Regions from separate parts of the Alteromonas sp. CyTr2 genome, predicted to be linked through region 2. Evidence: predicted binding sites of a transcription regulator. Region 2 holds the regulator's gene; the other holds the start of a gene.

Region 1 (5,302 bases), on a different contig from region 2:
ATCAAGTCGACCATTTGCTTACAAATTGCCAATCCAATACCGGTACCTGTGGCCGATTGGTGGTCAGGGTGATCAACCTGATAGTACATGGCAAAAATCTTATCAATTTCGCTTTCAGGAATACCTACGCCCGTGTCTTCAATCACAAATGTTACATACGCCTTATCACCATCAGGTTTTGTCGATGAAACCGTTAAACTTACGTGACCTTTTTGTGTGAACTTCACTGCGTTAAACAGGATGTTCCATAATATCTGACGAAGGCGCGTACCATCTATTTCAACAAGACGGGGAAGCGGCTCGTTAATTGTCGTTTTAAGCTCTAGCTGTTTGTCGGCTGCAAGTAGACGAATAATGCTGCTAAGTTCTTCGGTAAAGTCTTTCAACGATATGGTTTTTAGACTCAGCTCAAGCTTATCTCTGTCTAACTTATCAAGGTCGATAATATCGTTAAAAATATTACCTAATGTTATAGCGCTGGCGTATATCGTACTTACCCAGTTAAATTGTTCTTCACTCAACTCGGTATCACGCAGCATACGGCTTAAGCCCACAATACCGTTTAGCGGTGTGCGTAGCTCATGACTTATGGTTGCGATAAAGCGAGTTTTGTCGGTACTTGCTTTTGCAGCAGCATTTTCAGCTTGCTTACGCTCAGTCATGTCTCGACCGAACGACAACAAGCCGAGGCGATTACCGTCTTTATCGAAGAAAGGTACACGCTTCATTTCGAAGTAACGACGACGTCCATCAGCAAAGCGAAGCCACAGCTCTTCTGTGATACTGGCGTTGGTTTCTAGAACTTCGTGATCACTCGCTACAATTTGGCGGGCAAGCTCTTCCTCATATACGTCTTTTGGCGTTAAGCCAAGCAGCTCTTGCTCGGTTTTGCCCGTCATAAGCTCCGCTATACGGTTACAACCAGCAAACCTGCCTTCTTCATTTCGGTAATATATTAAGTCTGGTGAGGCATCGATGATTGAACGTAACAAGGTTGATAAGCGGCGTGCTTGTGCTTCTTGTTCTGATTTATCCTGAATTTCTTTTTCTAAGTCTTTAAACAGCGCCTCACGCTCTTCTTGTGCTTGCTTGCGCTGCTCTATCTCGTGATTAAGCTGTCTGATGTTGCTTTGAAGTTCGCGGTTAAGAAAGACATCTTCTTCACGCAAACTTTCCAACTGGCTTACCACTTCCTTTAAGTTGGTACGTGAGTTTTCTAATTGCTTGATTAACTCACTAAAGAAATAAAGTACCCAAGGCGCAGATAACATGGTCAGTACTACAGCACTGATGAAGTCATCGGGCTGAACCTGGCTTCCCATGCTCACGCGAATTACGTATGAGCCCCCTAGCGTAAACACAAGCGAAAGAACAACAAACAATATGCTGAGCTTTAGAGTGCCAAAACGCTGAACAAATTGGGCAAAGCGAATTGCCCAAGAATCGTTTGGTGAATCTGAATGCATGTACGTCTAATTTAAGCTTATTTTGCGGTTATCCTATCAGGCTTTCCTCTTTTCGGGAATGCGGTTTGTCAAAGCATAACTCTGTGGCCCTGCTCAGAATTAGGATTTGAAAGGCGACTTTTCAGTAATTTCATTAATGTATTTGGTATTCACCCATCCCACCTTCGTGTAAGACACTTTCGCCCACTCCCCTCGCTTTTCCAGTATTTTTAGCACTTCGCCCTTATTCAAACCGTTCTCGACAGTTGGGTACGAAACATCTGGCCCTTTTCTCACATTCAGCGAATTGACACTTACATTGGCCACCCTCTTTACAGGGCTAGCGAGATCCCGCTGAATTTGATCATGCGCCTCTCGCTGTGAATTCGAATCACTTGACTCAGTTGCCCACCTTTCACTATCACTTTGCAAAACAGCGGCTTTGAGTCTTTGAAGGGGAAAAGCGGGGCCAGGATCGACCTTTCGTGACGGCGCTATTTCTTCGTGCCCGACGATAGTAGAGATGTTGTAGTGGCTACACAACGCTTTACACAGCGATAGCGTCCTAACAATTTGTACGTCGGTGTACTTGTGCCAATAGCCCATAGACTGTTGGTTAATGTGCTGGGCAGCTAATACTTCATTCTCGCCAAAAATTTCGCCAAACCAACTTTCAAAGGTGCCGTCTCCTCTAGCCTTAAGCTGGCCGGCATTGTCTAATTCAATGCCGATAGAGTACTGATTCAAGCCACTACGCCCCTCGTAATAACTTTCTCCTGCGTGCCACGCTATTTTATTAGTCGGAAGCATTTGGACAATGTCACCATTGCGTCCAACGGCAAAATGAGCTGACACACCGCTATCGGCATTGGTCAAGACATTCACCGAAGATGAAAGGCTACTACCGGCGGTAAAATGAATAACAATAGTATCGGGAGATCCAGATTGAAAACGCCCAGATGTATTAGGAGAAAGCCTGAAGGTGATATTGTCGCCAGTTAGAATATGATCATCTATACTAAATATAGGCAGTGGTGAAGCATGTAGTGTATTCATACAATAATCCTTATTGTCTTAACAGCACGCCACCACAGTGAATTTTTATTCTTCGCCTTTCACATAAGCGTACACTCAATTCCCACACAGGGCTCTCTATCAACATCCTTCAGCGCACCACGAGCCTTACCTGTGGTTAATTTTCAACCAATATAGCAAACTACTTATATTAGTGGAACCATAGCTTTACAAATTAATAAAAATACACCGCAAACCGCTACTGACAACATAAAACATCAATTTCAAAGCATATTTATTCATTAATAAAACGCAAATGAGAAGTAATATCATTTATAAGGGGTGAGTTATTCACTTTGCAATACTGATAACATTTTTGTTACAAACATAAATGACGACACGTAAGCAACTGATTAATAAACATTTAATTATATTTATACTAATTCACTATAAAGCTTATACTTTTAGCGTTTGATTTTAGTTTTTAATGTGGGTATTTTGTACGGCCCGCATCGCAATAATGCATAAAAATGCGGAAACGACTGGAATCCTCTAATAATAAAATAACGACAAGAAAGGCGCACGCCGCGAGCAATACCGCTCGCAGGCATAAAAGACGTCTAATAATGTTGTGATACGCAAACCTAGGCGCATCTACACGCAACGCATACCTTGCCCAGTCAAAAGGTTGAAGGAGTTAAGAGATGAGTTTATATAATCCCAATGATTCCCGGGACAACTGTGGGTTTGGCTTAATCGCTCACACTCATGGGGAAGCCAGTCATGAATTGGTAACTACTGCAATACACGGTCTTGACCGTATGCAGCATCGTGGCGGTATCGCCGCCGACGGGAAAACCGGTGACGGCTGTGGTTTATTACTACAGAAACCGGATGCGTTCTTCCATGCAATCGCCGAAGAAAATGGCTGGAAACTCAGCAAAAAATACGGCGTGGGCATGATTTTCTTAAGTCAGGACCCGGTACTTGCGCAAGCCGCGCGTGAAGTACTTAATGAAGAACTAGAAAAAGAAACACTTTCAGTAGTGGGTTGGCGCGAAGTGCCTGTCGACCACTCAGTACTGGGTGAATTAGCGCTAACGGGTGTTCCACAAATTGAACAGGTATTTGTGAACGCGCCAGCAGGTTGGAGAAAACGCGACCTTGAGCGTCGTTTGTATATGATCCGCCGCCGCGCTGAGAAACGTCTTGAGAAAGATCCCGATTTTTACGTAGCTTGTTTGTCAGGCTTGGTAACGATCTACAAAGGCTTGGTAATGCCAAAAGACTTACCTGCCTTTTATCACGATCTTGCCGATGAGCGTATGCAAAGCGCAATTTGCGTTTTCCACCAACGCTTTTCAACAAATACACTACCACGCTGGCCGCTTGCTCAGCCTTTCCGCTTCCTTGCGCACAACGGTGAGATTAACACCATTAAAGGAAACCGCGACTGGGCCATGGCACGTGCTGCTAAATTCGCAACGCCACTTATTCCAGATCTTAAAGATGCAGCCCCTTTCGTTAATACTGAAGGATCAGACTCATCCTCGCTGGATAACATGCTGGAGCTATTCTTAGCCGGCGGTATGGATTTATTCCGTGCTATGCGGTTACTTGTTCCACCCGCCTATCAAAACAACAAGACCATGGACGATGATCTTCGTGCATTTTACGAGTTTAACTCTATGCACATGGAACCATGGGACGGCCCAGCGGGTATCGTTTTGACTAACGGTCGCCACGTTGCCTGTAACCTTGATAGAAATGGTCTACGTCCTGCTCGTTACGTTATTACTAAGAACGGTTTCATTACCCTAGCCTCAGAAGTAGGTATCTGGGATTACGAGCAAGCTGACGTAATTGAAAAAGGCCGTGTAGGCCCAGGTGAAATGCTTGCTGTAGACACATACACAGGCAAAATCTGGCGCTCTACTGAAATTGATGAAGACTTAAAAGCACGTCACCCTTATAAAGAGTGGCTAGATAAGCATATTCGTCGACTTACACCAATTGAAAAGCTTGATGCGTCATTAATTGGTAAACGCGTGTTTGACGACGATGCCATGGCGGTGTACCACAAGCTACACGCCTACAGCTATGAAGAAATTCAACAAGTTGTAAAAGTACTCGCGAAAGACGGTCAAGAAGCTGTTGGTTCAATGGGTGATGACACGCCAATGGCGGTTATGTCCTCGCGCCAACGTACGGTTTACGACTATTTCCGTCAGCAATTCGCACAGGTTACTAACCCGCCTATCGACCCGCTACGTGAAAACCACGTTATGTCGTTGGCAACCTGTATTGGCCGCGAGCAAAACGTATTTAGCGAAACCTCAGGTTACGCTGACCGCGTATTGTTTGACTCGCCAGTGCTAATGTATACCGACCTTAAGCAACTGCGCGAATTTAACCCAGACAACTACTACTCAGAAGTCGTTGAGCTTCAATATGCGCCGCAAGAAGGTTTGAAGAAAGCCATCGAGCGCGTGTGTAACGAAGTCGAGATGCTGGTTAAAAACAAGCGTGCTGCGTTCGTTATTCTGTCTGACAGAAACATTAAACAAAATCGCTTGGTTATCCCTGCAGCGATGGCAGTTGGTGCGGTACAACGTCGCTTAGTTGAAAAGTCATTACGCTGCGATGCTAACGTTGTTGTTGAGACAGCAAGTGCCCGCGATCCACACCATTTCGCGGTGTTGATTGGCTTAGGTGCCACTGCGGTTTACCCATTCCTAGCATATGAAACTATTGAGCAGCTTTGTGAAAAAGGCGAGCTAGATATTTCTCCTATGCAGGCCACGTTGAACTACCGTAAGGGTATCAACAAAGGCTTGTACAAG
Region 2 (5,302 bases):
CGTATCCAGCCTTTTCTAGCGGATGCTAGTACATCCGCTTCAGGCGCTATTAGCCGTTTACGAAGTCAACGCCTAGCTTGATGTCGCCACGTAGGCCTTCAAGCATGTCGTTTTTCGCTTTTTCTTCGAATGCGCTTAGCTCGCCGTATGGCAAGATTTCTTCAACACCGTTTGCGCCTAGGCGAACTGGGTGTGCAAAGAATGCTGCGTCGCCGCTGTCGTCAGTTTGTACATAAGTGTACTCAACCACGTTCTCACCTTGCATTGCTGCAACTAGTGATAGACAGAAGCGTGCCGCTGCTTGACCCATTGACAGGGTTGCAGAACCGCCGCCCGCTTTAGCTTCAACAACTTCAGTACCCGCGTTTTGGATACGAGTAGTTAGGCTAGCAACTTCTTCGTCTGTGAACTCTACGCCTTCAACTTGTGAAAGTAGAGGAAGGATAGTTGTACCAGAGTGACCACCGATTACCGGTACGTGCACAGAAGATACGTCTACACCTTTAAGTTCAGCAACAAACGTTTCAGCACGGATAACGTCTAGTGTCGTTACACCAAAAAGCTTGTTCTTGTCATAAACGCCTTTTGCTTTAAGCGTTTCAGCTGCAATAGCAACAGTAGTGTTAACTGGGTTAGTGATGATACCAACACACGCGTTCGGGCAGTTATCAGCTACACCTTCAATTAGGTTTTTAACAATGCCGGCGTTGATGTTGAATAGATCAGAACGATCCATACCTGGCTTACGAGGCATACCCGCTGGAATTAGAACAACGTCTGCTCCAGTTAGTGCATCAGCTAGGTCATCTTTACCGTGACCGGTTACTTTTACCGCAGTGGGGATGTGGCTCAAATCAACGGCAACACCAGGAACAACTGGCGCTACGTCGTAAAGCGCTAAATCTGAACCTGCTGGCAATTGTGTTTTCAACAACAAAGACAGCGCCTGACCAATACCACCGGCAGCACCTAACACGGCTACTTTCATACCATTTCTCCTATGGGATTACTTCACGTATTTAAACGGAACGTCACACTAATGCAACGCGGGGGAAAACTCAATCACCGGATCGTCTTATTAACGTTATTTATGGCGATTTTATCTCGATATTCATTATCATGAATGATTATGCAAAGAAATTGCGCAAAGTCTACCTGTACGGCACAATATACGCATACTAAATATAATTCCTAACGATAACCCTCAAAAAAGAAAAGAGCGCTAATGGCAAACGCAAAACAAGAGCTACTCATCAAAGCTTTTAAAGAAATTCTTAAAGCAGAAAGTTACGGTTCACAGGGCGAAATTGTTGATGCATTAAAAGCACAAGGCTTCGACAACATCAGCCAATCTAAAATCTCTAGAATGCTAAGCAAATTCGGCGCGGTACGCACGCGAAATGCCCGAGGTGACATGGTGTATTGCTTGCCTCCAGAGCTAGGTATGCCTACGGCTAAAAGCCCTCTTAAACAGCTGGTACTGGATATCGTTCACAACAACGTAATGGTAATCATTAGAACCAGCCCTGGTGCTGCACAGCTTATTGCGCGCTTGCTTGACTCATTAAGTAAGAAAGACGGAGTTTTGGGCACCATAGCAGGTGACGACACTATTTTCATCGCGCCAGCGGATGTGTCTAGAATCGAAGAACTAAGACAGCGTGTTGAAGACCTGTTTGAGAACGTTTAGGTAGCCACGCTATTAAAACGGTGCCCTCTCATTGAGGGCACTATATATTCTGCTGTTCGCTGACGCTAACTCAATAGCTTAATCAGCGCATCGGCTGCTGGTCGTGATGACGGCGGATTCTGTCCCGTCACCAGTAACCCGTCGGTACACACTTTTACAGCAAAATTGTCGGCGCTCTCATACTTACCGCCTTTTTTAACCAGTTCATCTTCAACCAGATAAGGCACTACGTCTGTAAGTTCCATTGCAGCTTCTTCACTGTTTGAAAATCCGGTAACAGATTTTCCCTCTACCAGGTATTTGCCATCAGGCGTTTTAACGTCCTTAAGCACAATTGGCGCGTGACATACTGCCCCAACGGGTTTATTAGCTGCGATAGTGTCTTCGATTAGTTTTATCGAGTGCACATTGTCAGAAAGGTCCCACAACGGACCGTGTCCCCCTGGATAGAACACCGCGTCAAACTCTTCAGCTCTCACATCTTCAAGCGGAATAGTCGACGCTATAGCGCTACGCGCCAGCTCATCTTTCGTATATCGCATAGCGTCATCGGTCATTGCATCGTCAGCCAGACTATTGGGATCGATAGGCACTTGCCCTCCCATGGGTGACGCCAAAGTTATCGTATATCCTTGGTCTTTAAATGCGTAGTACGGCGCAGCAAACTCTTCCAACCACATGCCTGTCTTTTTGCCGGTATCACCCATAATTTCGTGAGATGTCATTACCATTAGCATACGTTTTGACATAAGCCCTCCTTGCGAGCATTTAAAAATTTGTCGTCAATTACTTCGGCTAATGTACGTAGTTAGATCATTAAAAAAGCGGAGGATCGTTTGATTGCATGATTGTGAGATTAATGGCGGGCATAAAAAAGTGCCACTTCCTGTTAAGGAGAGTGGCACCTAACACTACAATAGGTTCACACCATTGGATTAGAAGCTGTACTTAACACCAACTCGGATTTGCCATAATGATTGCTCATTAAAGAATCCATTTTGATTAGTGTTACCTTCAAAGAACTCGTTGTACGTATATGTACCATCGCTATTTAGCGATGCATCAAGTACAGGAGCTGAAACGAATGGACCAATTTTACGAACGCCCCAATCATCATTTAAGAAGTTACCAACGTTCTTAAGGATGAAGTATGCACTTGCGCGATGACCTTTCATGAAACCAGGAAGTTGCTGGTCAATACGGAAGTCAACTCGAGAATACCATTCAGCATTTTCAGAGTTACGCTCAAGGATTTCGCCGCGAGCAAAACCACCTTCATCGATGAATGAGTTGAATGCACCTAAGTCGAAGCCTTCTGCATACGTCACGTTTGGATCATCAACTTCTGGGATGTAAAGAAGTGCATTGTTTGTTCTAAACTGCGCGTCGCCGATCGTGATACCGTCAAAGGTGTACGAGAATGGACGACCTTGCTGGCGAGATCCGAATAGCGAGAAGCTTGTTTTGTAACCGTCAACAATTTCAGTCGAATAACGCAAGTTAAACGTAAAGCGATGTGGCACTTCGTAGTTCGAAGTTGCGATACCAGGGTTTAACGGGTCTGATGAAGCAAAGTTAGTAAAGTTCGAGAACGCTACTGAACTTGCCATTGGTGTAACGTCTTCAGAGCGGTTGTATGCATAACCGAATGAAGCATCTAAACCAAAGTCATATTCTTTTTGAACAGCAAAAGAGATAGTGGTCGACTTGCCATCTTCACGAGCATTGGTAAGTACTAAGTCACTCTTACGGAAGTTACGGAAAACAGCGTCACCATCGTCATTAGTTCCAACTTGAATATAGTCGTAGATAGGTCGACCGTCAGCTGCAAAAGTAACGTTTTCTGTGTCCCAACCAACATTTATGATTTGTGCACTATCTTGCTTCTTGTTGTGAAGAATATCTGCTTGGAATACATAATCGCTGTCTGTTACCCAAGTGAAACCAAGATTGAACTTCCATTCGCTAGGAATCTCAAAATCAGGGTCTACGGCATTCGTTGAAGGCTCATTACCCAAAGATGGATCTGCATCAGCAACTTCATCAAACATCTCTTGAAGTGGTGAGTAAATTAGGCGACCACCATTAACCAGCGGAACCGTGTTACCGTTCTCATCGAACAACTCAAAATCACTGCGATAAGTATCAATATTTGTAATACCGTCGTTAGAGAAAGAGTTTGATAGCCAAACGTTAGGGTTACCACCAGAGTATAGGCCTACACCACCACGTACTTCCATATTGTCATTCAATGTATAGTTGAAGCCAAAGCGAGGCTGCAATAAATCAATTCCATCGAATGTTGAAGTGTTGTCATAACCATAGCGTTGAGCAAATACTTCATTGCGCTTAGGCTTGTCATCACTGCTGTATTTGTCATAACGAAGACCGAACAACAAAGTTAGGTCATCAAGGATCCACTCGTCTTGAACATAAAGCGTGTTCGTTTCATAAGAGAATCGTTGCGCTGCGTCCTGAGGATTATTTGTGCCAGCAGAGTTGTTGTAGTAGATGTCGTCAGCCAAACCAGCTTCAAAATCATCAATAGTTTCGAAACGGTATTCACCAATAGTATGTTGCATGAACAAGTTAAATGCTTCTAGCTCTTCATACTCATAACCGAATGTAATTGTATGGTTATCTAGGTAGTACGTACCAGCGAACTTGGCAGTTGTGCTATTCCAATCCATTTCGTTAGATTGACGAGAGTCATCTGGACCGAAAAAGACGTCTGCACCGTTTACTCTATCGATGCGAATTTCACCAAAACCACTGTCAGCATCTAGTGAGTTTTGACGGTTGGTAAGCTTGATTCGACCTAAGCGAACTTCGGTAGAGAAGTCGTCGGTCCAGTCTGAGTACAATGAAGCAACTGTTGAATTAAGCTTTGCACCTACTTCGTAGAAATGGCTATCTAAAGAAAGAGCTGTCGAGTAGTCATCAGATTGGTCGATTCTAAAGCCATCGTTATAGTTATAAACTAATGATGCACGGTGAGCGTCGTTGATGTTCCAATCAAGCTTAACAAGTACTTTCTCGTCTTCCACAGGCATTGAGCCAGGCGTACCGCCGATATCGTAATCGTAAACACGTGACGCAATTTCACGAATGCGATCGATATCTTGTTGTGATACTTGGTTACCTAGAGGGCCGTAAGAGAAGATTTGAGCGCCTTCAAGTTTTTCATAAGCACCAAAGAAGAAAAGTTCATCTTTGATTAGTGGAAGACCAACGTTTACACCGTAGCGCTTTTCAGTAAAGTCGCCTGTATCAACGTCTGTATCTTCTACTTTATCACCCATTAATGAATCACTAGTGTAATCATAGAAAGCACTACCGTGAACTTCATTTGTACCCGATTTTGTAACTGCGTTGATGTTACACGCCGTAAAACCACCGTATTGCACGTCAAATGGTGCAAGCTCAACGGTTACTTGGTCAATTGCATCGAAAGAGAATGGCATTCTAACAGTCGGATAACCATTTTGGTTCAAACCGAAACTGTCGTTCATACGAACACCATCAACAGTTAGTGCACTAAAACGTGGGTTACCACCACCACAGATGATCGCCTCTTCGCCGTCGCTTTCAGAAATACTAATACGAGGATCT

The links. The regulator ArgR, encoded in region 2, controls arginine synthesis, uptake and breakdown. The targets are predictions, from matches to a motif close to ANTGAATANNTATTCANT.
Region 1: the regulator ArgR is predicted to act here: its motif matches at 2,746-2,763, upstream of QME20_RS06515 (N-acetylmuramoyl-L-alanine amidase).

What each region holds. Positions count from the first base shown of each region.
Region 1 covers NZ_CAMZMZ010000007.1:130,355-135,656, reverse strand. Annotated here, with positions in the region: gene arcB (aerobic respiration two-component sensor histidine kinase ArcB) at 1-1,466, opposite strand, end outside; gene QME20_RS06515 (N-acetylmuramoyl-L-alanine amidase) at 1,566-2,501, opposite strand; gene gltB (glutamate synthase large subunit) at 3,164-5,302, shown strand, end outside.
Region 2 covers NZ_CAMZMZ010000042.1:25,747-31,048, reverse strand. Annotated here, with positions in the region: gene mdh (malate dehydrogenase) at 50-988, opposite strand; gene argR (transcriptional regulator ArgR) at 1,226-1,690, shown strand; gene QME20_RS17255 (type 1 glutamine amidotransferase domain-containing protein) at 1,756-2,439, opposite strand; gene QME20_RS17250 (TonB-dependent receptor) at 2,626-5,302, opposite strand, start outside.